Regions from separate parts of the Alcaligenes sp. Marseille-Q7550 genome, predicted to be linked through region 2. Evidence: riboswitches for the same ligand, from Rfam matches in the RefSeq annotation. Region 2 holds a riboswitch; the other holds the start of a gene.
The links. A riboswitch is a leader RNA that binds a small molecule or an ion and turns the genes downstream of it on or off. The one in region 2 is predicted to bind glycine.
Positions count from the first base shown of each region.

Region 1 (14,316 bases), on a different contig from region 2:
GCCCAAGGCGGGCGCGCCGTGCGCCTGGGCCTGCACATGGTGAAAGGCCTGAGCCAGGACAGCGCCCGGGCCATCGTGGCCTACCGGCAGGCGCATCCCGGGCGCATCATGGACCTGGCCTGCCTGCGCCAGGAACTGGGCCTGTCGCCCCACGACCAGCAGGCCCTGGCCCAGGCGCATGCACTGCGCAGCGCCTATGACCAGCGCCGCAGAGGCCTGTGGGAGGCTCGCCGCCACAGCCAGCCCGGCCTGCTCAGCCATGCGGAGACCCCCAACACCACGCCCGTTCTGCAAGCCGCCACGGCCGGCCAGGAAGTCCTGAACGATTACCACTCCCTGGGTCTGACGCTGGACCGCCATCCCGTGGCGCTGCTGCGCGCCCGGCTGGAGCGGCTGCATTTCGTGCCGGCGCAACAGTTGCATGCCGATTACCCGGACCGGCGTCTGGCGCGCGCCTGCGGGCTGGTGACCACGCGCCAGCGGCCCGGCACCGCCAAAGGCACGATTTTCGTCACCCTGGAAGACGAGACCGGCAGCGTCAACGTGATCGTGCGCGACGAACTGGCCCAGCGGCAGTCCGACGCCCTGTTGCAATCGCGCCTGCTGGGCGTCTATGGCGTCTGGCAGCGCGAAGGCAGCGTCTGCCACCTGATCGCCCGCCGGCTGGTCAAGCTGAACCACCTGGTGGGCGAACTGGCGGCGCGCAGCCGGGACTTCCAGTAAGCGGCTCGCCCGCCGGCCGCCTGCGGTAAAATAAATGCTTGCCCGTTCAACCAGGAACCACCATGAGTCAGACACTCAAAGCCCGCTTAGCCGACGACATCAAGACCGCCATGCGCGCTCGCGATAGCGAACGCCTGGGCACGCTGCGTTTTCTGCAGGCCGCCGTGAAACAGCGTGAAGTCGATGAACGCATCGAACTGGGCGACGCCGAGATCACCAGCATCATCGAAAAACAGGTCAAGCAGCGCCGCGAATCCATCCAGGCCTTCGAACAGGCCGGCCGCACGGAAAGCGCCGACAAGGAAAAAGCCGAACTGGCCGTGCTGCAGGAATACCTGCCCAAGCAGGCCGACGAGGCCGAAATCAACGATGTCATCGCACAGGCCATCGCCCAGGCCCAATCCGAAGGCGCCCAGGGTCCGGCCCTGATGGGCAAGGTCATGGGCCTGGTCAAGGCCAAGCTGGCCGGTCGCGCCGACATGTCCGCCGTCTCGGGCCTGGTCAAGCAAAAACTGAACTCGTGATGCAGTCCTTGCTGGCCGAAGCCCTGTCGGACAGGCAGGACTTCTTCGGCGCCCACATCCCCCTGATGCAGCACCTGGGCCTGCAAACCGTCTCCAGCACGCCGCAAGGCGTGGAGACATTTCTGCCCTGGCAGGCCTGCAACGCCAATGCGCGCGCCGACGTGCACGGCGGCACCCTGATGGCGGTGCTGGATTTCACGCTCAGCGCCGCCGCGCGGCCTGCAGGCCGGGCTCGGGCATGGCGACCATAGACATGAACACCCAGTTCCTGCTGCCGGCGCGCGGCGATGTCTGGTTCCGCGCCCGCTGCCTGTTCCTGGAAGGCGACACCGCTTACTGTGAAGGCGGCGGCTACGACGACAAGGACCGGCTGCTGGTCAAGGCCGCGGCCACCTTCCGCGTCGTGCGCGGCAGTTGAACCCGGCCTCCGGAACGAGCCGGCGTGCGAGCTCCGGCTAGCTCCGCTCCCCCTCGGACGAACTCTCCCGGGCGTTGCGCTTGAACAGCCCCGCCATCTCGGCGGCCGCTTCGCGCATGGGCCCGGCAAACTGCAACAGCTCCGCCATGGAGCGCTGCGCCGTGGCGGCATGGCAGGCCAACGCCGCCACCACGTGTCCCTGCTCATCCTGTACCGGCACGGCGATGGCCACCATGCCGCGCACGAACTCCTCATTGTCGATGCCGATGCGCTGGCTGCGTATCCCCTGCAGCTCTGCCTCCAGGCGGGTCCGATCAGCAATGGTGCGCGGCGTCAGCGCCTCCAGCGTGATCCGGTCCAGCATCTGGCGGCGCTGCACGTCCGGCGCCAAGGCCAGGAACAGCTTGCCGCTGGCCGTGCAATGCAAAGGCACGCGCGCGCCGATTTCCATGCGCAACTGCAGCCGCATGGGCTCGGGACTTTCCACCCTGGACAGATATTGCACGGTGTCGCCGGCCAGCGCCGTCAGGTTGCAGGATTCGCCGATGATACCCACCAGCCGCCCCAGTATGTGCCGGCTGGCGCGCAGAAAATGCGGCGAGCCCAGCAGGCCCGCCGCCAGATGATGGGCGCGCGGACCGGGCATGTAGCCGCCGTCGCCCGGCACGCGCATGACATAGGCCGCCTGCTCCAGCGACTGCAGGATGCGCAGCAGGCTGGTCTTGGGCAGCCCCGTGCGTTGCGCCAACTGGGCCAGGGTCTGGGCGTACTGCGTATGCGCCAGTTGCTCCAGCACGGTCAGAACCCTCAAGGGACGGCAATCCTCTGCCTGCATCACGGCCTCGCTACCTGAAAAATGAAACGGAAATGATACTTAGCGTTCCAGGTGCGGAACTTTCCGTGTTTACCCTATAAATGTTTCAAGCCTGAATCTTCAGACTGGCGGCACGAACAGAACTGGAGTGAGGCAATGGACACCACTGAAAGCGTTGACTATGTCATCGTGGGAGCGGGATCGGCCGGCTGCGTGCTGGCCAACCGGCTCAGTGAAAACGGCAAGTACACCGTCTGCCTGCTGGAGGCCGGGCCGCCGGACAGCAATCCCTGGATACACATTCCCATCGGCTACGGCAAGACCATGTTCAACCCCCGGCTGAACTGGGGCTTCCACACCCAGCCCGACCCCAACATGCTGAACCGGGAGATCTATTGGCCGCGCGGCAAGACCCTGGGCGGCTGCAGCTCCATCAACGGCCTGATCTACGTGCGCGGCCAGAAGCAGGACTACGACCACTGGGCCGCGCTGGGCAATGAGGGCTGGTCCTGGGACGAGTGCCTGCCGTATTTTCGCCGCATCGAGAACAACGACCTGGGCCCCGGCCCCACGCGCGGCACCCAGGGACCGCTGCACGCCACCAGCATACGCACCCGCAACGAACTGGTGGACGCCTTCATCGCCTCGGCCGAACGCAACGGCATCCCGCGCGTGCAGGACTTCAACACCGGCGACCAGGAAGGCGCAGGCTACTACCAGTTGACCACGCACCGCGGCCGGCGCTGCTCGACCGCCGTGGCCTTCCTGAACCCGGCGCGGGAGCGGCCCAATCTGCGCATCAAGACCCTGGCCCAGGCCAGCGCCATCCTCACCGAGCAGGGCCGCGCCGTGGGCGTGCGCTATCGCCAGGACGGAGTGATCAAGACCCTGCGGGCGCGGCGCGAGGTGATCCTGTCGGCCGGCGCCCTGCAGTCGCCCCAGCTCATGCAGCTCTCGGGCATAGGCCCGGCCGCCATGCTGCAGAAATTCGGCATTCCCGTGGTGCGCGACATGGCCGGGGTGGGCCGCAACCTGCAGGACCACCTGCAATTTCGCCTGATCTACGAGGTGAACAGGCCCATCAGCGACAACGACAGGCTGCGCTCGCTCTGGGGCAAGGCCAGCATGGGGCTGCAATGGCTGCTGTTTCGCGGCGGGCCGCTGTCCATCGGCATCAATCAGGGCGCCATCTTCTGCAAGGCCTTGCCCGAGGCCGCCACGCCCGACATCCAGTTCCATTTCGGGACCCTGTCGGCGGACATGGCCGGCGGCAAGGTGCACGATTTCTCCGGCTGCACCTTTTCGGTCTGCCAACTGCGTCCCGAATCGCGCGGCCACCTGGAACTGCGTTCGGCCGATCCGTTCGACGCGCCCGCCATCCACCCCAACTACCTGTCCACGGACCTGGACCGCCGCACCGCCATCGCCTCGATCAAGATGGCGCGCCGCATCGCCGCCACCGAACCCATGGCCGGCCTGATGGCGCGCGAGTTCCGCCCCGGCCACGAGGTCCGCAGCGACGAGGAGATCCTGCATTTCTGCCGCGAGTACGGCGCCACCATCTTCCACCCCACGGGCACGGCCCGCATGGGCCGGGCCGACGACCCGCTGGCCGTGGTCGACGCCCGGCTGCGCGTGCACGGCGTGCCGGGCCTGCGCGTGGTCGACGCCTCCATCATGCCCACCCTGGTATCGGGCAATACCAACGTGCCCATCGTGATGGTGGCCGAGCGCGCCAGCGAGTTCATCCTGGCCGATGCCCGCCGCCAGGACAACGGCGCACACGCGCCCGACGCACGACTGGCCGCCTGAAGGAGCTCCGCAACGCACAAAGGCAGCCCCTAGCAGTTTCGATCGCCACACAGCACGAACCGGGGCGCAGACCCCGGCCCATCCCAGGAGACAATGCATGTCAGCAGATCAGAAAACCGTCAAGCGCGTGGTGACGGCCTCCGTCATCGGCGCCACCATCGAATGGTATGACTTCTTCCTTTACGGCGTGGTCGCCGGACTGGTGTTCAACAAGCTCTACTTCCCCAGCGGCGACCCCTACGTGGGCACATTGCTGGCCTACGCCACCTTCGCCGTGGGCTTCATCGCCCGTCCGCTGGGCGGCGTGGTGTTCGGCCATTTCGGCGACAAGATAGGCCGCAAGAGCATGCTGGTGCTGACCCTGACCATCATGGGCGTGTCCACCATGGCCATAGGACTGATTCCCTCGTACGACAGCATCGGCATCTGGGCCCCCGTCCTGCTGCTGATCTGCCGCGTCTTCCAGGGCATAGGCCTGGGCGGCGAATGGGGCGGCGCAGTGCTGATGGCCTATGAATACGCGCCGGCCAACAAGCGCGGCCTGTACGCCTCCTGGCCGCAGGTGGGCCTGGCCACCGGCCTGTGCCTGGCCTCGGGCGTGGTCGCCCTGCTCTCCAGCCTGCTGTCGGACGCACAGTTCCTGGCCTGGGGATGGCGCATCGGCTTCCTGGGCTCCGTGCTGCTGGTGCTGGTGGGCATGTACATCCGCCTGTCGGTCAAGGAAAGCCCGGAATTCGAGCAAGTCAAGCAGGCCAATGCGGAAAGCCGGATCCCCTTCGTGGACATGATCAAGCGTTACCCCGGCAATATCCTGAAGGGCATGGGCGCGCGCTTCATCGACGGCGTGTTCTTCAATATCTTCGGCGTGTTCATGATCAGCTACCTGGCCGATCACCTGAACCTGACCCGCACCCAGGCGCTGACCGGCGTCATGGCCTCGGCGGTGGTGATGTGCTTCACCATCCCCCTCTTCGGCGCCCTGTCGGACCGCCTGGGCCGCACCCGCGTCTACTTCTGGGGCGCGCTGCTGACCGGCCTTTCCTCGCTGCCCGCCTTCTGGCTGATCACCACCCACAGCGACAATCTGATGGTGGTCTGGCTGGCCATCGTCATCCCCTTCGGCATTCTGTACGCATCGGTCTACGGGCCGGAGGCCGCCCTGTTCTGCGAGCTGTTCGACACCAAGGTGCGCTACACCGGCATTTCCTTCGTGTACCAGATGTCGGGCATCTTCGCGGCCGGCATCACCCCCATCATCTCCACGGCCCTGCTGCAGGCCAACGGCGGGCGCCCTGGCTCATCGTGGCCTACACCATCGTGGTGGGCCTGATCTCCGCGATCAGCGTGGCGACCATCGCCGCTCCGCCGCCGGAGCGCCAGGCCGGGACCAAATGCTCCCGGGCCATCCGCAAGGCGCGCGCCTGAACATTGCGCCCGCCTGCGCGCAGACGGCAAAAGGCCCGCTCCAGGCGGGCCTTCTCACAAATGGACGATGCGGGCTCAGTGCGTCTGCAGATCCGCCCCTACCTGGTGCTCGCATTCGGGCTCGGTGTCCAGAAAGGGATAATCGGTGTAGCCTTTGGGGCCCTGGGTATAGAAGGTTGCGCTATCCCAGGCGTTGAGCGGCGCACGCATCTGCAGTCGCAGGGGCAGGTCGGGATTGGACAGAAATGCCTTACCGAACGACACGGCGTCGGCCATGCCCTTGGATAAAGTCGTCTGCGCGGTGGGCAGGTCGAAGTGCTCGTTGGCGATGAGCGCGCCGCCGAACTGGCACTTGATCATGGGCAGCAGGCTGTCCGAGGCGGGGCTTTCGCGCAGGAAGATGAAGGCGATGTCGCGCCGGTCCAGCTCGCGCGCCACATAGGAGAACAGGCGCTGCGGGTCGGAGTCCTTCATGCCGTGCAGATCGCCGCGCGGCGACAGATGCACGCCCACCCGGCCCGCGCCCCAGATCGCCACACAGGCGTCCACCACCTCCAGCAGAAAGCGCGAACGATTCTCGATGGAGCCGCCGTAGGCGTCGCTGCGGGTATTGGAGCCATCGTGCAGGAACTGGTCGATCAGGTAGCCATTGCCCGCATGGACCTCCACGCCGTCGAAGCCGGCGCTGAGCGCATTCTGCGCGGCGACGGCGAAATCGTCGACCACATCGGCGATTTCTTCCGTATGCAGGGCGCGCGGCACCACGAAGGCGCGCTCGGGCCGCAACAGGCTGACCGTGCCTTCACAGGCGATGGCGCTGGGCGCGACCGGGATCTGGCCGTTCAGGAACTCGGGGTCGGAGACGCGGCCCACATGCCAGAGCTGCAGCACGATGCGCCCGCCCTTGGCGTGCACCGCCTCGGTGATGTGGCGCCAGGCTTCCACCTGGGCGCTGCTCCAGATGCCCGGCGTATGCGCATAACCGACGCCTTGGGGCGATACGGACGTGGCTTCGGCTACAATCAGCCCCGCGCTGGCGCGCTGGCAATAGTAGATCCGCATCAAATCGTTGGGCATGCGGCCCTCGGAGGCGCGCGAACGTGTCAAGGGCGCCATGACGATGCGGTTCCTGAGTTCAATATCACCCAGCTTGATGGGGTCAAACAAACTAACCATTGTTTTACACTGTCCACTAGTGATGTCTCCCCAGGATCGATGCGACACGCACCCAAGGGAATACCCGATAAGGGTTTTTACCAGATTTTCCTTTATAACATCAACGCTTAATTTGACTTGCACGTCTTTCAAGCCTCAATCGGATCAATGACCTATGGCACAGTTTGCAGTAATCGGGCTTGGCCGCTTCGGCTCGGCCGCCGCCCTGGAGTTGATGAAGATGGGTCATTCGGTGCTGGGCGTGGACGCCAATCCCAAGCTGGTGGACAAGTACGCCGATCAGCTCAGCCGCGCCGTGATCGCGGACGTGACCGACAGGCAGGCCCTGGAAGAGCTGGGCCTGGACAACTATGACGTGGTCCTGGTGGCCATCGGCGCCGATATCGAGGCCTGCCTGGTCTGCGTGGTGCACCTCAAGAGCCTGGGAGCGCCCACCATCTGGGCCAAGGCCATCTCGCACGCCCAGCACCTGATCCTGGCCAAGATAGGCGTGAACCGCATCGTCCATCCCGAAGAAGAAATGGGGATGCGGGTGGCGCAGATGCTCAGCTACCCCATGGTGAACGACTACATCACCCTGGGCAACGGCGACTACCTGGTGGAGGTCACCGCCAGCGACAGCCTGAACGGCCAGACCATACGCGAGGTGCTGCGCGAGCAGATGGACGACGTGCAGGTGCTGCTGGTCAAGCGCCGCGGCGAAACCATCATCCAGCCCGAGCCCGACTACGCCCTGCATGCCAAGGATCTGCTGATCCTGTTCGGCCAGTTGCAGGCCCTGCGCACGGCGGCTCCCAAGCTGGTCTGAGCATGCGCGACTGGCTGCCCACCCTGATCCCCCGGCGCCAGGGGACCCATCACCGCAATCGCACGCTGGCCGCCAGCCCGCCGCAGGTGCTGGCGCTCGGCTTCCTGGGGCTGATCGTCGTGGGAGCCGTGCTGCTGAGCCTGCCCCAGGCTGCCGTGCAGCGCCTGAGCTTTTTCGAGGCCCTGTTCATGGCGACCTCGGCGGTCACCGTCTCGGGCCTGGCCGTGGTCGACCCGGCGTCCGAACTGACTCATTTCGGTCAGATCACCCTGGCGCTGCTGGTGCAGATCGGCGGCATGGGCTTTGTCACCTTTGCCGTGATCGCCGCCATCACCATGCGCAAGCGCATCAGCGTGAACCAGCAGGCGCTGGCCCTGGAGGCCTTCAACCAGACCAGCGTCTCGCGCATCCGCGACACGGCCCTGCAAGTCTTCAAGATCGCCGCCCTGATCGAGCTGAGCGCGGCCCTGATCCTGTTCCTGCGCTGGCTGATCGACATGCCCTGGACGACCGCCCTGTACCGCGCCCTGTTCCATTCGGTCACGGCCTTCAACAATGCCGGCTTCTCGCTGTTCCACGATTCCCTGGTGCCGGTCTCGGGCGATCTGATCGTGGTCATGACGCTCTCGGGCCTGATCATCCTGGGGGGCATCGGCTTTACCGTGCTGGCCGATGTGGGCCAGAAATGGCGATGGCGCAATCTGCAGGCCTACACCAAGCTGATCCTGATCGGCACCCTGGTGCTGAACCTGATCGGCTTTGCCGCCCTGTGGCTGCTGGAGATGAACAACCCCAACACCCTGGGCATGCTGGGCCGGGCCGACCAGGCCCTGGCGGCCTGGATGCAGAGCGCCGCCACCCGCACCGCCGGCTTCACCACCATGGATCTTCATTACCTGCGCGACAGCACCCAATTAGTGCTGATCCTGCTGATGCTGATCGGCGGCGGTTCGCTCAGCACCGCCAGCGGCATCAAGATCGGCACACTGATCGTGCTGCTGGCGGCCGTGCGCTCCTATGTGCGGCAGCGCCAGGAAGTCGTGCTGATGGATCGCACCGTCGCCCCGGAAACCGTCCAGAAGGCGCTGGCCCTGTTCCTCATCACCGGAGCGCTGTATTTCGTCTCCGTGCTGCTGATGACCCTGTTCGAGGACCTGCCGCTGATCAGCATCCTCTTCGAGGCGGCCTCGGCGCTGAGCACCACGGGCATGAGCCATGGCATCACCGACATGCTGTCCACGCCCAGCCAGCTCCTGCTCATGATTCTGATGTTCACCGGCCGCCTTGGCCCGCTGACCCTGGTCTACACGCTGGCCACCCGCAAGCGCAGCCGGATCCGCTACCCCGAAGGCAACTTCCAGGTGGGCTAGGCGCGCCCGGTTTGCGCCATATTCAAGAAAAGTAAATAAAAAATACAGCTGTCATAGACTTTTGGTATGGTTTAAGGATGTAGTCCACAACCAACCACAAATCAGGACGCAGGCTTATGGATCACAGGAAGATGGCTACCTTGACCAAGCGCGCCAGCACGGGACTGAGCGCGCTTTGCCGGGAACTTACCAGCCGGGGCATGAGCTACCACCCGCTGGTCGAGATGTATCAAAGCCAGATGAGCATCATCGGTCAACTCAACGACGAGGTCCTCGCCCTGCGCAAGGAAATCGACGACCTGAAGAAAGCAGCAAAAAAGTAGAACGGCCCACGGGCCGTTTTTTTCATGCCCGGCCGCCTTTCTGCTAGGATCGGAATTTCCCTGAACCACCTCGTGAAGCCATGCCCGCCGCTTTGCCGCCTCTATTGCTTGGCGCCGTCCTGACGATCGTGCTCGCTTGCGCCCAGGCCCAGGACGACCAGGTGCTTTCCACCCGGTCCCTGCCTCACCCGCCCATCGGGACCCCGCCGCCCGCCCTGCCGCCGGCCTTGCTCGCACCCGTGGCGCCGCCGCAGTTTCGCACCGCGCGCCTGGCCATCTCCATAGACTCCGCGCACATCCAGCCGGGACTGAACGACAAGGAGCTCCCCGCCCCGGCCCGGGGCGACGCCGCCTTGCTGGTCGTGCGCTACCACTACGCCAACCTGACCGAGCGCCCCATCGACATGCGGGTCCATCGCCCCCGCCTGTACCTGATAGATGGCCTGGGCCGCCGCCTGGAGCCCAACCGGCGCGCCACGCGCGACTACCTGTATCAACAGGACCTGGACACGCCGGGGCTGGACAAGCTCAACCCCTTGGTCAGCGTATCCGAGGCAGCCGTCTTCGAAATCAGCCCTGCCCTGTTCGATCCGGCGAGCTGGAGCCTGCTCGTGAAAGCCGGACAGGACGTGCGCGTGCCACTGGCGCTGCTGGTTCAAGCGCGGCAGCCCGCAGCGCGCTAGAGCGCCGGCCATACAGGTTAACGCTAGTAGCAATTGTTTTTTCCTTGTCCATACAATACCAGCGTCAGTAACGGTTCAGGTGAGAGTCTTCATTCTTGTGAAGCGCCGACGGAGCAACGACCCCGGAATCTCTCAGGCAAAAGAATCCTGTACCCGCGACAATCTGGAGAGAGGCATGTCAATGCCCACCGAAGGGGACCATCTTAAAACCATGGATAAGCTCTCAGGTAAAAGGACAGAGGGGGTACAGAGGCCATATGGCCTCTGTTCACCTTCTCGTCCGGAGCATTTCTATGGCTACACGGCCAAGCGCCTGTAAACGGCGACTTGGCTCGATACTTCACATAAATTCCTGTTCGCGCACCCGCCTGTTTTGAGGTTATGCCGTCAAAACAAGACGGATCGCTGTGCGCTCTTCAGCCTGCCCATATCGGCATCAGGAAAACCGTCCAGCAGGACGGTAGGTACCCCCTTTTTTCTCGCAGCACAGTCATACTTAAGCATTTGAATGAAAAAAATCAAGGAGAACAGTGTGTCTCAGCAACACTCATCTGGACTGCAACGCTCGTTGAAAAACCGGCACCTGCAGCTAATAGCGATTGGAGGAGCTATCGGCACAGGGCTATTCATGGGGTCGGGCCGCACCATCAGCCTGGCCGGACCCTCGGTCTTGTTCACCTACATGATCATCGGGTTCTTTCTGTTTTTCGTCATGCGGGCAATGGGCGAATTGCTCTTGCATAATCTGGAATACAAGTCGTTCGTGGACTTCTCGGCCGATATACTGGGCCCCACCATGGGTTATTTCCTGGGCTGGAGCTACTGGTTTTGCTGGGTGGTCATAGGCATTGCGGACATTGTCGCCATCACCGGCTACACCCAGTTCTGGTGGCCCGATGTACCTTTGTGGCTGCCGGGGCTGGCCTGCATCGTTTTCCTGCTGGTCTTCAACCTGCTGTCGGCAAAACTGTTCGGTGAACTGGAGTTCTGGTTCGCCCTGGTGAAGATCGGCGCCATTGTCACCCTGATCCTTGTGGGGGCCTACCTGTTGATCACCCGCTTTGTCGGCCCTGCGGGTGATACGGCCAGCCTGAGCCATTTGTGGGACCGCGGCGGCATGTTTCCCAATGGCGTCAGCGGGTTTTTCGCCGCATTCCAGATCGCCATCTTCGCCTTCGTGGGAATAGAACTGGTGGGCACGGCCTCGGCCGAAACCGCGGACCCCGCCAAGAACCTTCCCAAGGCGATCAACAAGATTCCGGTGCGGGTAATCGTGTTCTACGTGCTGGCGCTGACCGCCATCATGACGGTGACGCCCTGGGATGTCGTCGCCCCGAACAAGAGCCCTTTCGTGAACATGTTCCTGCTTATCGGGGTGGGAGCCGCGGCGGCCATCATCAACTTCGTGGTGCTGACCTCCGCCTTGTCGTCGGCCAACAGCGGCATGTTCTCGACGGGCCGGATGCTCTACGGCCTGTCCAAGAACAAGCTGGCGCCGGAGCCATTCGGCAAGCTCTCGCGCAATGGCACACCGCGCAATGGGCTGATCTATTCCTGCGCCTTGTTGCTCTGCGGCATCTTCCTGCTCTATGCGGAAGGCGACGTCATGCGGGCCTTCACGATCGTGACGACGGTAGCCAGCATCTGCTTCATCTTTGTCTGGGCGGTCATCCTGATCTCCTACCTGAAATACCGCCGGATCCGTCCGCATGCGCATGCGGCGTCAAGCTACAAGATGCCTTTTGCCATTCCCATGTGCTATGCGACACTGGCATTTTTCGTGTTCGCCCTGTACCTGTTCAGCCAGGAAGAAGAAACCTTGATCGGCCTGATCGCCACGCCCTTCTGGTTCCTGGCCTTGTTCCTGTTCCTGCCTTTCTATAAGAAGCGGCTCAAGCAAGCTTCGACGCTGAACATGGCTGCCCAGACCGCCCGATAAGCATGACGGCACTGTCTCGCAAGAGGCAGTGCCGCTAGGCTAGAACAACAAGAGCAACCGAAAGTGCACCCCTCGTACGCTCTCAAGAGAAAGTCGGCCGTATGACCTGGGCGATCCGGCCATGCCCCTACCCCGAAACCAGCAAGAATGTCATGCTTGCGACTATAAATGGAGAGTTCGTCAGACAGCCTCAGACGCCGACCCGGCAGGCATTTGAAGTTCACGATTGCGCGCATCTTCTACAATGACGTCAATGTCGCTTAGCAGTTGCCCCATCTCCAATTGCACCTCTTCAGGCGCCCACTCAAAGGCGTTGAATTCTCTCCACAGATCTATAAAGCTCCTCGCCGCCGCCTGGGCCCTGCTCAAATCTGGCGCAGCCTTCAGCCCATCCACGTAGTCTTGCAAATACTCCACCCTGGGGCCAACCCATTTTTCGTACAACTCGCATCCAAAAGCGATATGTACCCGCTCCAACACGGTGCGTGCCAGCCGCTGCTCTGGACCATCGCTGAGCTCACACAGGGCCTTATCGGCGGCCAGCAGTTTTTGACACTGCAAATCAACCATCCGCGCTGCCAGCTTATTCCTTTTCAAGGACCGGAAATAGATCTCCAGCATGGAGTCGGCCGGAAATCGGTCCATCAGCCTGCTGATGTGCGGCGCGGCCATGTCTGCGTGCAACCTGAGCAACTGCGCCTCCAGCTCCTCCGCATCCACGGGCGTATCGTTCAACGCGTCGATGATCTTGCCCAAAGGCTCGGACACGATCACATGGGCCAATTGTTCATACAAGGCCGCTCTTATTTTATTCAGCACCCCGGCCGCCGAAGAGCGTAACTCGGCAGGTGAAATCTGTTCAAGCACGGCATCGCAGGCTTGCGGATGATTGAAAATCCCCTCGCACAGCGCGATGAGCTCCGGATGCGTCATGGCCTTCAGGCAAGCGTACAGGGCTCTCTCCCATCCGTAAAAAAAAAATGATACTTCCCGAGTCAGTTCACTGATGAGTCCCAATTCCTTGGCGATTCTGCTCAAGGCGCGGGCATCATTGGCCGGGGCCGACAGGCTGCCCAGCAAACTACCGATACGGCGGCTGTTCTCCCTGACTTCCATGCAGCGTTCGAGCCTTGCGCGCGCCTTCGCGGAATCACCGCCGACGGAGAGCCTCAGATCCTCGGGAAAACTGCCATGTAGAAATGCGCGTGCGCGACCGACAGGCGCTGTACCGCGCTGCTGAGGCATATAACGCAGCTTGCCCACCGCTCCCAAAGGACCGGGTGCGTATTTTTGCAGCGGCAGAATCCGGGCTCCCGTCTGGGTCGGAGTTTGGATAGTCATGTCAACCCTCCTAGAGAAATAAACTCGCGCTGAAGAGCTGGCGGATGCCATAGGTCAGCGATTCAGAGTTTCAGGAACAATGCCCGGCAAGGCCCCGGCAGAGGCAGGGAGCCGCCATCGCAAGACCCGGCGATCACGGTGAAACCACGAGGCCATTCACCAAGCCATGACGCGGCCCGGATGGGAGGACGAACGCCGCCCCAGCCCTGACTATGGCAGTCTCAAGACGCATCACCGATGAGCAGCACCAACATGCACCTGAGGCTCCAGCTCCAGCCCAAAGCTGCGCAAGACCACGGCGGCGGCACCGAGATTCGCGCGCATGCTTTCATCCAGCTTGCATAGGGAATGCAAATTGAGCGGTCCATCCGGATTGTTCTGACGGTCACGGAGCAGGCCCATGCTTGCCCCGATCAATACCCTCATCCGCTCAACCAAGCTTTTGGGCAGCGCTTGCCAGATCTGAAAGGTGTCTTCCACCGCGAGACTTAAACGACGCAAAGCATCAGGCACGGCAGTCCTATCACCCTGCAGCACAGCCGCGGTCAGATGCTGTGCCTCGATCGACAGGCTGCGCGGAGCCCGTCTAGAAGAAAACTCATCATCCATCTCCTCTATCAAAAAGTCGAAACGACTCGCCGCCGAATCCAAGCCCTTATGCTGCAAAACCCCTTGGATGGCATACAGTTTTTGGAAACTCAACGCGCCCAGCAGCGTCTTGAACTCGTCCGTGGACAGGCCTCTCAAATAGCGGCTAATCGTGTTGTGATCATCGGTAAGCGCCAACAATTGCGCACACAAGTCTTGCTCATTTACTGAGCCAGCGGCCAGCAGATCGACAATCTTCGACAAAGGCTCATGCACGCTATGTCGGAGCACTCGCTGATTGAAGGCTTCCGCGATATTGCTCAGCAAGCGGAACGCCTGCCCGCGCACCGCATCATCAGGACGAGTCGAAAT
Region 1 covers NZ_CBCOPU010000003.1:374,356-388,671, forward strand. The annotation lists gene ACWPWO_RS18245 (error-prone DNA polymerase) at 1-723, shown strand, start outside; gene ACWPWO_RS18250 (GatB/YqeY domain-containing protein) at 786-1,247, shown strand; gene ACWPWO_RS18255 (hypothetical protein) at 1,244-1,498, shown strand; gene ACWPWO_RS18260 (hypothetical protein) at 1,501-1,665, shown strand; gene ACWPWO_RS18265 (IclR family transcriptional regulator) at 1,703-2,476, opposite strand; gene ACWPWO_RS18270 (GMC family oxidoreductase) at 2,636-4,291, shown strand; partial or broken gene ACWPWO_RS18275 (MFS transporter) at 4,389-5,691, shown strand; gene ACWPWO_RS18280 (alkene reductase) at 5,792-6,892, opposite strand; gene ACWPWO_RS18285 (potassium channel family protein) at 7,047-7,700, shown strand; gene ACWPWO_RS18290 (TrkH family potassium uptake protein) at 7,703-9,070, shown strand; gene ACWPWO_RS18295 (hypothetical protein) at 9,202-9,393, shown strand; gene ACWPWO_RS18300 (hypothetical protein) at 9,474-10,076, shown strand; glycine riboswitch at 10,145-10,234, shown strand; gene ACWPWO_RS18305 (amino acid permease) at 10,585-12,015, shown strand; gene ACWPWO_RS18310 (hypothetical protein) at 12,196-13,356, opposite strand; partial or broken gene ACWPWO_RS18315 (hypothetical protein) at 13,588-14,316, opposite strand, start outside.
Region 1: it holds a riboswitch for glycine, as region 2 does, so the genes downstream of both, ACWPWO_RS18305 (amino acid permease) here and ACWPWO_RS08360 (D-amino acid dehydrogenase) in region 2, are expected to answer to the same signal.

Region 2 (14,316 bases):
ATGTTCCGATTCCAGGAAGAGCAGTTGTGCGCAGACCAGGGCGGCGACGGCGTCGTTGACTTCCCCATTCAGGAAAATGATCCTGTCGCGCAGCAGCCGGGAGTAGATGTCGAAGGATCGCTCCGCGCGGCCGGTCTGTTCTACGACCATGGGTACGAGCTGCATGACGTCGTTCATGAGGTTTCCTTGGAAATGAAGGCTTGCGGCCTGCGACATCAGGCGGCGAGCAGAAGATAGGGGGCGTCGTCGTTTGCCGCCGCGGACGAAGTCGTGCCGGGCGGCTCATGAATGATGGTGAGCGTGGTTCCGCCCGAGTCGTTGGGCCTGATCTGGAACGTGACCTGGCTCTCGAGAAAGGGAGGCGCGGGATCGCGCAGCCGGTAGCGGATTTGTTCGGGAGCCTCCGAGGATACAGGCTCGGCCTGCGCCAAAGCCTGCCCGGGCAGCCAGGCCTCGCGATATTCGGGGATGCTGATCGCCCGCCAGACTTTTTGTGGCGGAGCGTCCAGCTCGTACTCGAGCACGAGCCCCTCGTGCAAGGGCGGAGAAACGGGGGGCGTCATTGATCCATGTCCTTGAGCAGGGATTTCAAGGCGTCCACCCGCGCGGGCCAGTAGGCGCGGTAGCGGGACAGCCATTGCGCGATGGAGGCCAGGCCGTCCGGATTGACTTCGTAATTGACGAAACGGCCTTGCCGCTCTTCCTGGATCAGCCGGGCATTGCGCAGTACGGCCAGGTGCTGGGACATGGCGGACTGGCTGATATCCATGCCGGCGCGCAAGGCAGTCGCGTTCATGCTGCCTTGAGCCAGCTTTTCGAAGATGGCGCGGCGGGTTGGATCGGCCAGCGCCTTGAAGATGTCGTTTTCAATCATGACAACACATTAGCATTTGCTTATGTGTTGTGCAAGCGGCGTGCGCTTTGCCGGGAAAACGAGATGCCTGTATGGCCGAATGCGTAGTCCGCGTGCGGCGGGGGCCTGATCAGGCCGTCAGGGCTTCCTGGCCTTCCCGCAGCCAGGCGTCCAGGTCGGCGGTTTCGTAGAGGATTTCGGCGCTGAGCACGCGCAGCCCTGCGGGGCCGCTGTCCAGGATGCGGCGTTCGCCGCAGGACTGCTGCAATTCCAGTTCGCAGCCGGGCAGGGTCTGGAGATGGCGTGCCAGTTGCCGCAACTGGTCGGGCGGGCAGCAAGGGCTGGATTGAAAGCGGCCGCTTTCCTTGCCGTTCAGGCGAATGATCAGGCGCAGGGGATTCATGGAGCCTCCGCTTGGGTTTCAGGCCAGTAGTAATTGTTGGGCGTGGAACGCGCGCCGAAGATGGCCTGGCCCACGCGCACCACGGTGGAGCCTTCCTCGATGGCGATTTCGTAGTCGCCCGACATGCCCATGGACAGCTCGCGCATGTCTTCGGCATGGGCGATGTCGTTGCGCAACTGGTCGCGCAGGGTGCGCAGCAGCGCGAAGCAAGGGCGCACGCGTTCGGGGTCGGCGTCCATCAGGGCCAGGGTCATCAGGCCCTTGACGCGCAGCGCCGAAAATTGCGGCAGTTCGCGCACGAAGGCGTGCACCTGGTCGGGCGGCAGGCCGAACTTGCTGGCTTCGCCGGAGGTGTTGACCTGGACGAACACATCCAGGCTGCGGCCTTCGGCCTGCAGGCGGCGGTCCAGGATCTCGGCGGTCTTGAGTTTGTCCAGCGCCTGGAACTCGGAGGCGAAACGCGCCACAGACTTGGCCTTGTTGCTTTGCAGGTGCCCGATGACGGACCATTGCAGGTCCGGCAGTTCCTCGTGCAGTTCCTCGTATTTGCGTTCGGCTTCCTGTACCTTGTTTTCGCCCAGTATGCGGCAGCCGGCCTGATAGGCCAGGCGGATGCGGTCGGTGCCGAAGGTCTTGCTGACGGTGAGCAGGCGCACGTCTCCGGCGGAGCGGCCGTTGCGCAGGCACGCCTGATCGATTCGTTGTTGTACCAGGGCAATGCGTTGACGAAATGCCTCTACACTGGTGGAGGTGGGATAATGTTCGGTATGAAGCAGGGCAGGGGCGGAGTCGGACATGGCGCACCAGAAGGGAATGAATGAAGACAGGCACGACCCTGAGGGCCGCATCAACCATTATGTCATAGGTCAAAATGAATATCCAGGGAACCAACGCGAAGGAACTTTTCGATGATATCCGCCAGCAAGTTGCCTTGGGGCACATCGCGCCGGGACAGGTGCTGCCGCCCGTGCGCGAACTGGCGCAGACGCTGGGGCTGAACCGCAACACGGTGGCGCTGGCCTACAAGCGGCTGGTCTCGGCCGGGGTGGCGGACGCCCAGGGCCGGCGCGGCACGCGCATCCGCGAATCCATACGCCAATTGGCCCGGGAGGGCCACGGAGCCAGCTCGGTGCTGCAGGACCTGGCCAGCGGCAACCCATCGTCCCAGCATCTGCCCACGCCGGCGCAACTGGTCCAGGGCGTGCGCGGCGGAGCCCAGTCGCTGTATGGCGCCGACCCGCTGATGCCCGAGCTGCGCGCCGTCTGCCAGCAGGTCTTTCACAAGGATACGCCGCTGCACACGGCCTATCACGTCAGCTATGGCGCGGTCGACGCCATCGAGCGCCTGCTGCAGGCGTTCCTGCTGGCGGGTGACAAGGTCGGGATCGAGGACCCGGGCTACCTGAACAGCATCAATTCGGTGCGTACCCTGGGCCTGAAGCCGGTGGGCGTGGCCGTGGATCCCGAAGGCATGGTGCCGCAGTCGCTGGAGCAGGCGCTGGCCGACGGCGCCCGCGCCCTGATCCTGACGCCGCGCGCGCACAATCCCACCGGATGCTCGTTCAGCCGCGGACGCGCCCGCCAGATCGAGCAGATCCTGGCGCGCTATCCGGACGTGCTGCTGATGGTGGACGATCATTTCTGGATGCTGGCCAACAGCCCCTATCGCAACGTGATTCCGCCGGGGCACCTGCGCTGGGCCCTGATCCGTTCCGTATCCAAGGGACTGGGGCCGGATCTGCGCGTGGCCCTGGTGGCTTCGGACACGCAGACGGCCGAGCGCCTGTCCCAGCGGCTGGCTTCCGGCGCCCAATGGGTCAGCCACTTGCTGCAGCAGATGGTGGTGCACGGCCTGACGGACGCCGGCCTCACGGCGCAGACTCGAGCCGCGCAGGCCGCCTATGCGCAGGCTCGCCAGCAATTGATGCAGGCGCTGAAAAAGCACCGCATCACGTTCTGGGACAGCGACGACGGCTTCAATCTGTGGGTGCCGCTGGACCGTGAAGCCGAGCCCGTACTGGCGGGCCTGGCCGCGCGGGGCTGGCTGGTGCGCTCCGGCCAGGTTTTCGGCGTGGACCAGCCCGCGCAGGGCCTGAGGCTGACCTTTGCCAGCCTGGGTGCCGAACAGGCGCAGCGTTTCGCTGCCGATCTGGCCCAGGTGCTGGGAGAAGCGGGCTAGGCCCGCTTGCTCCCGTCGCACAGCGCAGGCGGCGCATGTTCAGGCATAGCCCACGCGTAAAATGCGGCCCGTTTCCACGCCTTCCACGCTGCGCCGGCAGGCCTTGGCCGCGCGCGCGGCCGGCACGGCCTCGAAACCGGGGAAGTAGGGGCCGTAACCGCCCAGGGATTCGCTCAGCACGGTCGGGCTGAGCAGATTGATTCGCCCCTCGCGCCAGTATTGGGCGCTGGCCTGCACGAAGCCCTTTAGAGCCTGGTTGACCGTGGCCGCGCTCACGCCGTCCAGGATGTGCGCCTGCTCGCCTACGATGCCGCTGGTCAGGGTGATGGAGCCGCCTTTGTTCAGGAAGGGCCGGGCCAGCAGCGCCAGCCGGATCTGACCCATCAGCTTGTTGTCCAGGCTGGCCGCGATATCCTGCGGCCGGACCTGATCCCAAGGGCCGAAGTGCAACCAGCCCGTGGCCGACACCAAGGCGTCGAAGGGGCCGACGTGCTTGAACATGGCCTGTACGCTGGCCTCGTCCACAATATCAACCTGTACGTCCTGCCCATGGCGGCTGGCGCGGATGACCTCGTGGTCTGCCGAGAGTTCCCGGGCGATGGCGCTGCCCAGCGTGCCGCTGGCGCCGACTAATATGATCTTCATGATGATCTCCGTTCAATGAGCGATGGCTCTAGGGTGAATGTCGATTCATTGTGCGCGCCTGACCCAGAACGTCCCAGTAGCGTATGGTTTGTGTTTTACTAATTAAAAGTTAGTAATTTTTATTGTTTGCTTCGCGTTTGTTCTTGATTAGGAATCATCATGGATACGTTGCGCGCCATGCAGGTGTTGGTGGATGTGGCGGAAGCCGGCAGTTTCGCCGCCGCCGCCACGCGACTCGATATGTCCGCCGTCATGGTGGGCAAGTATGTCAAGGCGCTGGAGGACAGCCTGGGCGCGCCCTTGTTGCTGCGCACGACGCGGCGCCAGCAATTGACCGAGGTGGGCGAGGCCTACCTGGCCGAAGCCTATGCGGTGCTGGCGGGCGTGCGCCGCGCCGAGCGCGTGGTCGAGAGCCGGCGCGACCGTCCGCAGGCACGGCTGCGCATCTCGGCGGCGGTCACCCTGGGAGAGTGCGTGCTGGCGCCTGAGCTCGCGCGCTTCTGTGTGCAGCATGAAGGGGTGAGCATCGAAATGGATCTGGATGATGCGCTGACGGATTTGCGGCAAAGCCAGGTGCATCTGGCCTTGCGGGTGGGCGAGCCGTCCGCCGGGCTGGATCTGGTGGCGCATGGCGTGGGCCTGTACCAGATGGTGATCTGCGCGGCGCCCGTTTACCTGGAGCGTTGCGGCATGCCCGTCTCCCTGGAGGAGCTGCCGGCCCATCAATGCCTGTGGCATCAGGTGTGGAGCGGGCGCTCGGCCTGGCAACTGCAGGGGCCCGGCGGCCCCGTGTCCTGGCCGGCGCACCGCGGTTTCGCGGCCAACAAAGGCGAGGCCCTGCGCCGCGCGGCGGTGGCCGGGGCGGGCCTGCTGATGCAGCCCAAGGTCTTGTTGCAGGAAGATCTGGACGCCGGCCGCCTGGTGCCGGTGCTGGAAGCCTTCACGCCGCGGGCGCGGCCCGTGCATCTGCTGTATGCGCCGGAGCTGCGGCGCATGCCGGCTCTGGGCCTGCTGGTGCGCCACCTGCGTCGGCATCTGCCGGCGCAGCTCCAGTAAGGTTGCGCCTTAGACGAAGCGCAGCACGGACTGCACGTCCACGCGCGGTTTCTGGCTCCAGTTGCCTTCCGAGGCGTAGCCCACGGTGATCAGCATGGCGGGCACTTCCTGCTCGTCCAGGCCGAATTCGCGCGCCAGGGCGTCGGCGTCGAAGCCTATCATGGGGCCGGTGGCCAGGCCTTGGGCCTGCGCGGCCAGCATCGGCGGCATGCCGGCCAGGGAAGCCGAGCGGATGGCTTCGTCGCGCTGGCGCTGCGCCCTGTCGTGGTAGTTGTGATGCGCCACGTCCGCCCATTTGCGGGCCACTTCTTCCTGGACCACGCCTTGATCCAGCGCAGGCTGCAGTTTGTCCAGCAGGCGGGTGTGGCCGTCCAGGCGGCCGCAGACGATGATGGTGGCGGCGGCGTCCACGACTTTCTGCTGGCCGTAGGTGATGGGCAGCAGGCGCTGCTTGGCCTGTTCCGACTGGACCACGACGAAGCTCCAGTTCTGCATGTTGTAGGCGGACGGCGCACGGGTCGCCAGATCGATCAGGGCGGTGATGGCGGACGGATCCAGGGCGCGGTCGCGATCATAGAAGGACGTGGAAACGCGTTGCTTGATCAGGTCGTGGGTAAGGTTGCTCATTGAAACTGTCCTATGCTGCTTGAGGAATCGAGGGCTTATTTTAGGAGTTGTCGGGAAGGGGCGCGACTGCTGGCCCATTGCACGGTCAGCACGCTGCCCAGCACCAGGATGATGCCGGCCAGGCTGGCGCCCGTCATGGATTGGCCCAGCAGCAGCCAGCCCAGGATGACGGCGGGGATGGGGCGGAGCAGGCCCAGCGAAGACACGGCGACCGGAGGCAGGACCGCGATGCCGCGGAACCACAGGGCGTACGACAGCAGGGCGCCGGCCAGGCACAGATAGGCGTAGCCGCCCGCCTGGGACCAGGTCAGGCTGCTGTCCAGCGGCGGGTCCACCCATAAGGCCAGTGGCGCCAGCATCAGCCCGCCCAGCAGGAGCTGCCAGCCGGTGAAGGCCAGCACGGGCAGGCCGCTGCGCCAGCGGCGCGAGAGATACGTGCCGCAGGCCATGCACAGAGCGCCCAGTATGGCGGCGGCCATGCCCCAGGCGTCCCACCGGCTTTGCGGCGACAGCAGGAGAATGCCCATGCCGGCAATGCCCGCCACGCTGGCGATCAGGGCCAGCGCCACGGGCCGTTTGCCTTCCATGGCCCAGGCCAGGGCGATGACGACCAGCGGCTGGGCCGCGCCCACGACCGCCGCCAGACCGCCGGGCAGCCGGTAGGCGGCAATGAAGAGCAGGGCCTGGAAGACGCCGATGTTCAGCGCGGCCAGGATCAGCACCCGGCCCCAGTCGCCGCGTGCGGGCGCACGCCGCATCCAGAGCAACAGCATCAGCCCGGCGGGAAAGCAGCGCAGGAAGGCAGCGATGAATGGCCGGCCCGGCGGCAGGATTTCGGTGGTGACGATATAGGTGGAGCCCCAGATGGCGGGGCCCAGGGCGGTGAGGAGCGTAAGGAGCCAGAGTTGCAGACGGGTCATGATTTTATCTTGATGTCGAGATAATTCGCAGTCTACGCCGCATATATCTTAATATCAAGATAAAACAGAATCTCAGAGGTATTTGTGACCGGAACCGAACACCGAGACGCCGTTGATGCGATCGTGGATCAATGGCGCGAACAACGCCCGGACCTGCCGGATTTGCTGCCCATGGCGCTGCTGGGCCGCATGACGCGCTGCTCCTTGCTGATACAGAAGCAAATGGCCGAGTGCTTTCGCCGCCATGATCTGCAGCTGGGCGAATTCGACGTGCTGGCCAGCCTGCGGCGCGCCGGCGAACCCTATACGCTGGCGCCCACGGCTTTGTTTTCCATGTTGATGGTCAGCTCGGGCACCATGACGCATCGCTTGCAGGGACTGGAGAAGCGCGGCCTGGTGGAACGCATCCCCGACCCGGAAGACGCCCGCAGCATGCTGGTGCGCCTGAGCGCCGCGGGCCTGGAACGGGTGGACCTGGTGGTCGCTGACCATCTGGCCAATGAAGACAGCCTGCTCACGGGGCTGGATGCGGCTCAAAGACAGTCCTTGAACGATTTGCTGAGGCTGTGGCTGCATCACCTGGAGTCGCGTCCCGCCTGAGCCGGTGGTAGAATGGCTGGATAAATACCCAGTCCAGCCCATGGCCGCTCCCGAACTTCCTCCTTTTTACTATCTGCATAATTTCCACCAGGTTCTGCGGTGGGTGCGGCAGCACAGCCTGGACCTGCTCGAACCCGGCCAGCTGGCCTGCGGAGACGCCTTCCTGCAGGTATCGACTTCGGCGCAGGCGCTGCTGGTGCGGCTCATCATGCGCAAGGCGGACGTGTTCCGGACCGACAAGCTGCGCTATGCCGAAATCCCGGATCTGCCCGCGGCCGTGCAGGAGCTATCCGATGCAGGCCTGGCCCAGGCCGATCCGCAACTGGACCTGGACGAGCTCTTCCATCTGCATACCCTGCCGGAGTTGCGCGCGATGTTCGGTTCCTTGCCCTCGGGCGCGCGCAAGGGCGAATGCCGGGACTGGGTGGCGGCGCGGCAAGGCATGCAGGCCCGGCCTTATCCGGCATGGGTCTGCGCCGTTCATCCCGCCGGCGGATTGCTGCGCCTGCCGCAGGCCGTCTCGCAATGGGCGCAGCGCCTGCAATTGCTGTTCTTCGGCAATCAGTACCAGGACTGGTCGGAGTTCGTGCTCAGCGATCTGGGCCTGTACCGCTACGAGGCCATCGTACTGGATGAAGGCAGCCGCGCCTTCCGGCACCTGGATGATGTGCGCCTGTACGAGACCCTGTCCGGCCTGCGGGAGGCGCCCGAGCAGCCAGACGCGCAGCAATGGATGGAGCGCTTGCGGGCCGTGCTCGACATCGTCACGGACAGCGACTGGTTGCGCCGGCGCCAGGACAAGACCGTGTTCCAGCTTGGCCAGGAGGCGGAACGCCAGGCCTGGTGGGAACTGGCCGAGCAGGCGTACCGGCGCAGCACCTGGCCGGGGGCGCGGCACAGGCTCTTGCGGGTGCTGGAGCGCCGGCAGGACGGGGCGGCCGCCTGGCCCTTGTTTCAACAGGCCTGGGCCCAGCCCGAGAGCGAAGCCGAAGCGCAGAAGCTGGCGCGCATGCTGCCGCGCCTGCGCCGGCTGGCGCCGCAGGCGGCCGAACTGGAACCGGCTCCGGAGCCGACCCGGCCGCTGGCGCGCACGCAGCTCGTTCAGTTGACTCTGCCCGAGGACGGCCAGCGGGTGGAATGGCAGGTCCTGGCGCACCTTCATTCCGACCTGGCGCCCGTGCACTACGTTGAAAACACGCTGCTGCCGGGCCTGTTCGGCCTCTTGTGCTGGGACGCCGTGTTCGCACCCCTGCCAGGGGCGTTTTTTCACCCCTACCAGAGCAGCCCGGCCGACTGGGGCAGTCCCGACTTCGTGGCGCGGCGCCAGGACTTGTTCGACCAGGCCCTGGCCATGCTGGACGGCCCGTCCTACCAAGGCTGCATACGGCGGCGCTGGCGGGAGAAAATGGGCATGCAATGCCCCTTGCTGGCCTGGCCGGCCCTGGGGGAAACCGCACTGGAGCTGGCGCTGCGCTGCATTCCCGCCCGCCACTTGAAGGCGGTGTTCCGGCGCATGTTGCTGGACTGGCGCGAAAACCGCGCCGGCCTCCCGGACTTGATCCGTTTCCTGCCCGCCCAGGGCTGGTACGAACTGATAGAGGTCAAAGGGCCGGGCGATCGCCTCCAGGACAACCAGCGCCGCTGGCTGGCCTATTTCGAACAGCATGGCATTCCCGCGCGGGTGTGTCATGTCAGCCGGGAGCCGCAGGCATGAACGCGCTTGCGGTAGGCGTGCGCGCCTTGTGCGAATTCACCGCGCGCAGCGGCGACCTGGATTTGCGCTTCACGCCGGCGCCCAGCGCCCGGGAGGGCATGCAAGGTCACGAACAGGTGCGGCTGCAGCGCCCGCAGCACTATCAGGCCGAAGTGCCCCTGGAGCTGGAATTCGAAGGCCTGCTGGTGCGCGGTCGCGCCGACGGCTTCGATCCCCAGGCCTTGCGACTGGAGGAGATCAAGACCTACCGGGGCGCATTCGAGCGCATTCCGGAACATCATCGGCGCCTGCACCGCGCGCAGGCCATGATGTATGCCGCCATGCTGTGCCGGGAGCGCGATCTGCAGGGCCTGAGCGTCAGCGTGGTGTATTACCACGTGGACAAGCACAAGGAGACGGCGCTGGCGGAGTATGCCAACCGCGCCCAGTTGCAGGAATTCTTCGAGCAGCAATGCCGGCTGTACCAGCAGTGGGCGCGGCAGGAGCAGAGGCACAGGCAGGCGCGTGATCAGATCTGCCGCGAACTGCGTTTTCCTTTCGAGGGCTTTCGCGCCGGCCAGCGCGAGCTGGCGGTGGCGGCCTATCGGGCGCAGCGCGACGCCCACTGCCTGATGGCCCAGGCGCCCACGGGCATAGGCAAGACGCTGGCCGTGGTGTTTCCCGGATTGAAAGCCATGCCCGAGGCAGGCCTGGACAAGCTTTTCTACCTGACGGCCAAGAATTCCGGCCGACAGATGGCGCTGGACGCCCTGGGGCGCCTTGCGCCCGCCGCGCCGGCGCCCTGGAGAGTGCTGGAGCTGGTGGCACGGGACAAGCAATGCGTGCACCCCGACAAGGCCTGTCATGGCGAATCCTGTCCCCTGGCGCAAGGCTTTTACGATCGCCTGCCGGCGGCGCGCCGGCAGGCCGTGAAGTGGCCGTGCTGGATCGTGATGCCCTGCAGACCGTGGCCCGTGAACACGCCGTCTGCCCGTATTACCTGAGCCAGGAGATGCTGCGCTGGACGGACGTGGCGGTCGGCGACTACAACTACTATTTCGACACTTCCGCCATGCTGCACGGCCAGACCCTGGCCCAGCAATGGCGCAGCGCCGTGGCCGTGGACGAGGCGCACAATCTGCTGGATCGGGCGCGCAGCATGTATTCGGCCGACTTGTCGCAGGCGGAGCTGCGCAGCGCGCGCAAGGCGGCTCCGTCGGCCCTGAAACGGCATTTCGGCCGCCTGATGCGCGCCATGGACGACTGCCTGTCGGAGGAGGGCGCCGCCCGGATGGGCCTGGACAGCGTGCCGGCGGCCTTGCTGCAGGAATGCGAGCAGCTGGCGGCGCGCCTGGGCAGCCATGTGGCCGACCATCCTTTGCCGCAGAACAGCCCCTTGCTGCAAGCCTATTTTTCAGTTCTGTTCTTTGCCGACCTGGCGGAGCGCTTCGGCGCTCATTCCCTGTTCGATGTGCTGGCGGAGCGCGATGGCGTCACGCTGCGCATCCGCAATGTCGTGCCGGCGCCGTTCCTGCAAGAGCGCTATGGCGATGCGCACGGGGTCGTGCTGTTTTCGGGCACCTTGACTCCTGTGGATTTCTACCGCGACCTCCTGGGCGTGCCCGAACGCAGCCCCATCCTGGAGGTGCCTTCGCCCTACAAGGCCGAGCAGTTGCAGGTGCGCCAGTATGCGGGTCTTTCAACCCGCTACGCCGATCGCGAGGCCAGTCTGGACAGCCTGTGCGGCATCGTGGCGCAGGCCTATGCCGAGCAGCCCGGGAACTACCTGCTGTTTCTGAGCAGCTTCGACTACCTGAACCAGGTGCGCCAGGCGCTGCAGCAGCGTTCACCTGAGCTGCCCTTGTGGTGTCAGACGCCGTCCATGACGGATGAGCAGCGCGCCGACTTTCTGGCGCGCTTCACGCCCCAGGGGCGGGGCATCGGGCTGGCGGTGCTGGGCGGCGCATTTTCCGAAGGCGTGGATCTGCCGGGGCGCCGCCTGCTGGGGGCGTTCATCGCCACGCTGGGGCTGCCGCAGTTCAACGAGGTCAACGAGTCGGTGCGGCAAGTCATGGCCCGGCTGTTCGGGGAACGCCGGGCCTACGATTACACCTACTTGTATCCGGGCCTGCGCAAGGTCACACAGGCCGCGGGCCGTGTGATTCGCGATGAACAGGATCGGGGCTATGTGCATCTGCTGGATGAGCGCTACGGGCAGCGGCGGGTGCAGCAGCTGCTGCCGGACTGGTGGCGGATCGAACAGGCTCGGCTTCCCGCTGGCGCTGCACGATCAGCTCGGTGATCAGCTGGGCCGTGGCGGCGGACAGCGTCCAGCCCAGATGCCCGTGACCGGTGTTGTAGTAGACGCCGGGGCGGCTGCCGGCCTGCACACGCGGCATCATGTCGGGCATCATGGGCCGCAGGCCCGCCCAGGGCACCACCCGGTCCGTGGCCGCGTCGCGGAAGTTGCGCCGCGTCCAGTTCACCAGCGGGGCGATGCGGTCCGCCCGGATGTCTTTGTTCATGCCGTTGTATTCGGCCGTGCCGGCGACCCGAAGCCTGTCCTTGCCCAAGCGGCTGGTCACGATCTTGGCTTCCTCGTCCAGCAGGCTGACCCAGGGAGCGGCCGCCTGGCTTTCGGGCGTGTCCAGATACGCGGAAATCGAATATCCCTTGACCGGGTAGATGTTGATGTAGTCGCCCAGCAGCTTGGCCAGGTGGCGGCTGCCCACGCCGGCGCACACCACCAGGGCGTCCGCCTGCAGGCTGTGGTTCTGCGCCTCGGCGCCTTCGCCGGTGCGCAGCTGGATCTGGTGGGGCGGGCCGCAGCGCACGCCCAGCACCTCGGTGTCCTGCAGGAAGCGCACGCCGCGCTGCTCGCAGGCGCGCGCCAGGCCGCGCGTGAATTTATGGATGTCGCCCGTGGCGTCGGACGGCGTGTAAAAGCCGCCGTAATAGGTGCCTTGCAGGGTGGGCTCGATCTGGTGGATTTCCTCGTTGGTGACGGTATGGCGCTCCAGCCCGCCGCGCTTGAGCAGTTCGCTGACCCGCTTGCCCGATTCAAATCCGTAGGCCGTGTGATAGATGTGCAGGATGCCGCGCTTTTCCAGGTCGAAGTCGATATGCTCGTCCTCGGCCCATTGGTACAGGTGCTCGCGCGCGGCGATGGCCAGCTTCACGGTTTCCACCGTATTGTGCTCGTAGCCGGAGATCGCGCGCACGAACTGGCCCATCCAGCTGTACTTGTGCCAGCTGGGTCGAGGGTTGAAGAGCAGGGGGGCGTCCTTGCGCATCATCCATTTCAGCCCCTTCATGATGGTGCCGCGGCTGTTCCAGACTTCGGCATTGCAGGCGGACAGCTGGCCGCCGTTGGCGAACGAGGTTTCCATGGCGGGGTAGCGCAGGCGGTCGATGACGGTGACCTGGAAACCCTGGCGCACCAGGGCGTAAGCGGTGGTGACGCCGGTGATGCCGGCGCCGATGACGGCGATGTGAGACATGGCAGGCTCCTGATAGGTGAATTGCCGCCGGACGGTGGCAATACCCCATCTGTCCTGTGACCTGAGAGTTTATCCGGCCGGGCGCCGGGCTCCTTCGGTGGGCGCATTGCGCCGCTCTCCAGATTGTCGGGCTGGTACGATCCTTTTGCCTGAGAGATTCCGGGGTGGTTGCTCCGTCGGCGCCTGAGCGAACAGGTCTCTTTCATACCGCCTGTGATGACATTTCTACATTAATCCTGGCAGGCTATAAGGGCAATCAGGGTAAACCAAGGTGGCGCCGCGGCGCCTTCTGCGTTGCCGGCGCAGCAGCAGGCTGCGGCTTCAGTCCAGCCGGAAATGCGTGCCCAGGCTCCGAGGCCGCTCCAGCGCCGCCTGTGCCAGCAGCCAGGCCGTGTCCACGCGCAACGCCATGGCCTGCCGGTCGGGCGTGGGCGCGCCTTCCTGCAACAGCGCGCGCCAGTCCTGCAGCGTCTTCACGGCCCGGGCCAGCCCGGCGCCCTGGCGACGCAGACCGACGTGTTCCTGCATCAGCGCCTGCAGGGCGGGCAGGGTCGGCGGCCTCGGGCCCGTTCCTGCGGCGGCGGGCGGGGGCGTCAGGGGAGCGCGCGCTTTCTGTTCGCTGGAGGCGATGGCCCGCGCCGCCGCCCGGCCCATGACCACGCACTCCAGCAAGGAGTTGCTGGCCAGCCGGTTCGCTCCGTGCAGGCCGGTGCAGGCCACTTCGCCCACCGCGTACAGGCCGGGCGCCGAGCTGCGGCCGTGCAGATCGGTGTATACGCCGCCGCAACTGTAGTGCGCTGCCGGCGCGACGGGAACCAGGTCGCGGCGCAGGTCCAGGCGACGCTGCAGCGCTTGTTGCAGAGCGCGGGGGAAATGCCCTTGCAAGGTCTCGGCGCCCAGGTGGCGCACGTCCAGCCAGACATGGTCCCGCCCGTCGCGGCGCATCTGTTCGGCGATGGCGCGCGACACCACGTCACGCGGAGCCAGTTCGGCGCGATGATCGTAGTCGGGCATGAAGCGCCGTCCTTGGGCATCCAGCAGATGGCCGCCTTCGCCGCGCAGGGCTTCGGTCAGCAGCAGGGGGGCGGCGTCGCTGCGCAGGCAGGTCGGATGGAACTGGACGAACTCCAGGTCCTGGATGCGTGCGCCCGCTCGCCAGGCCAGGGCCACGCCCTCGCCATGCGCGCCGGCGGGGTTGGTGCTGTGTGCGTAAAGCCGTCCCAGTCCGCCCGTCGCCAGCACCACATGGTCCGCCCTGAGGGTTTCGCGGGCGCGCAGCCGGCGGCCGTAGAGGTCCACGCCGGCGACGCTGCCTTGCTCGTCGCGCCGCAAGTCCAGCACCTGGCAGTGGCTGCGAAGGCGGATATGCGGGGCCTGCGCCAGTTCGCGCAGCAAGGCCTGCATGATGGCCAGGCCGCTGGCGTCGGCCGCATGGGCAATGCGGCGCCGCGCATGACCGCCCTCACGGGTCAGATGCAGCCGTCCGTCCGGCATGCGGTCAAAGGGCACTTGTCTGTCCAGCAGCCACTGCACGGCTTGCGGCGCGGCTTGCAGGATGTGGCGCACGATTTGCGGGTCGCCATGGTGGGCGCCGGCGGCCAGGGTGTCGTCCACGTGCTGCTCCAGGCTGTCCTTGGCGTCCAGGACGGCGGCGATGCCGCCCAAGGCCTGGGGGCTGGCGCCGCAGGGCAGGGGGGCGTGGCTGAGCACGGTGGCCGCCATGGTCCGGGGCAGGGACAAGGCCAGGCTCACACCGGCCAGGCCGGCGCCTACGATCAGTACGTGCGTCTGCATCAGGCGGCTCCCACGTCCTGAAACAGGGCGGCGTGTTCGGCAAGAT
Region 2 covers NZ_CBCOPU010000001.1:1,738,801-1,753,116, forward strand. The annotation lists gene ACWPWO_RS08290 (ATP-dependent Clp protease proteolytic subunit) at 1-177, opposite strand, end outside; gene ACWPWO_RS08295 (SRPBCC family protein) at 216-563, opposite strand; gene ACWPWO_RS08300 (ArsR/SmtB family transcription factor) at 560-874, opposite strand; gene ACWPWO_RS08305 (hypothetical protein) at 984-1,256, opposite strand; gene ACWPWO_RS08310 (YggS family pyridoxal phosphate-dependent enzyme) at 1,253-2,053, opposite strand; gene ACWPWO_RS08315 (aminotransferase class I/II-fold pyridoxal phosphate-dependent enzyme) at 2,128-3,435, shown strand; gene ACWPWO_RS08320 (short chain dehydrogenase) at 3,475-4,080, opposite strand; gene ACWPWO_RS08325 (LysR substrate-binding domain-containing protein) at 4,240-5,136, shown strand; gene ACWPWO_RS08330 (nitroreductase family protein) at 5,146-5,763, opposite strand; gene ACWPWO_RS08335 (EamA family transporter) at 5,799-6,683, opposite strand; gene ACWPWO_RS08340 (MarR family winged helix-turn-helix transcriptional regulator) at 6,768-7,283, shown strand; gene ACWPWO_RS08345 (VRR-NUC domain-containing protein) at 7,324-8,997, shown strand; gene ACWPWO_RS08350 (hypothetical protein) at 8,994-9,980, shown strand; partial or broken gene ACWPWO_RS08355 (ATP-dependent DNA helicase) at 9,944-11,170, shown strand; gene ACWPWO_RS08360 (D-amino acid dehydrogenase) at 11,115-12,476, opposite strand; glycine riboswitch at 12,522-12,602, opposite strand; glycine riboswitch at 12,604-12,691, opposite strand; gene nadB (L-aspartate oxidase) at 12,798-14,270, opposite strand; gene nadA (quinolinate synthase NadA) at 14,270-14,316, opposite strand, start outside.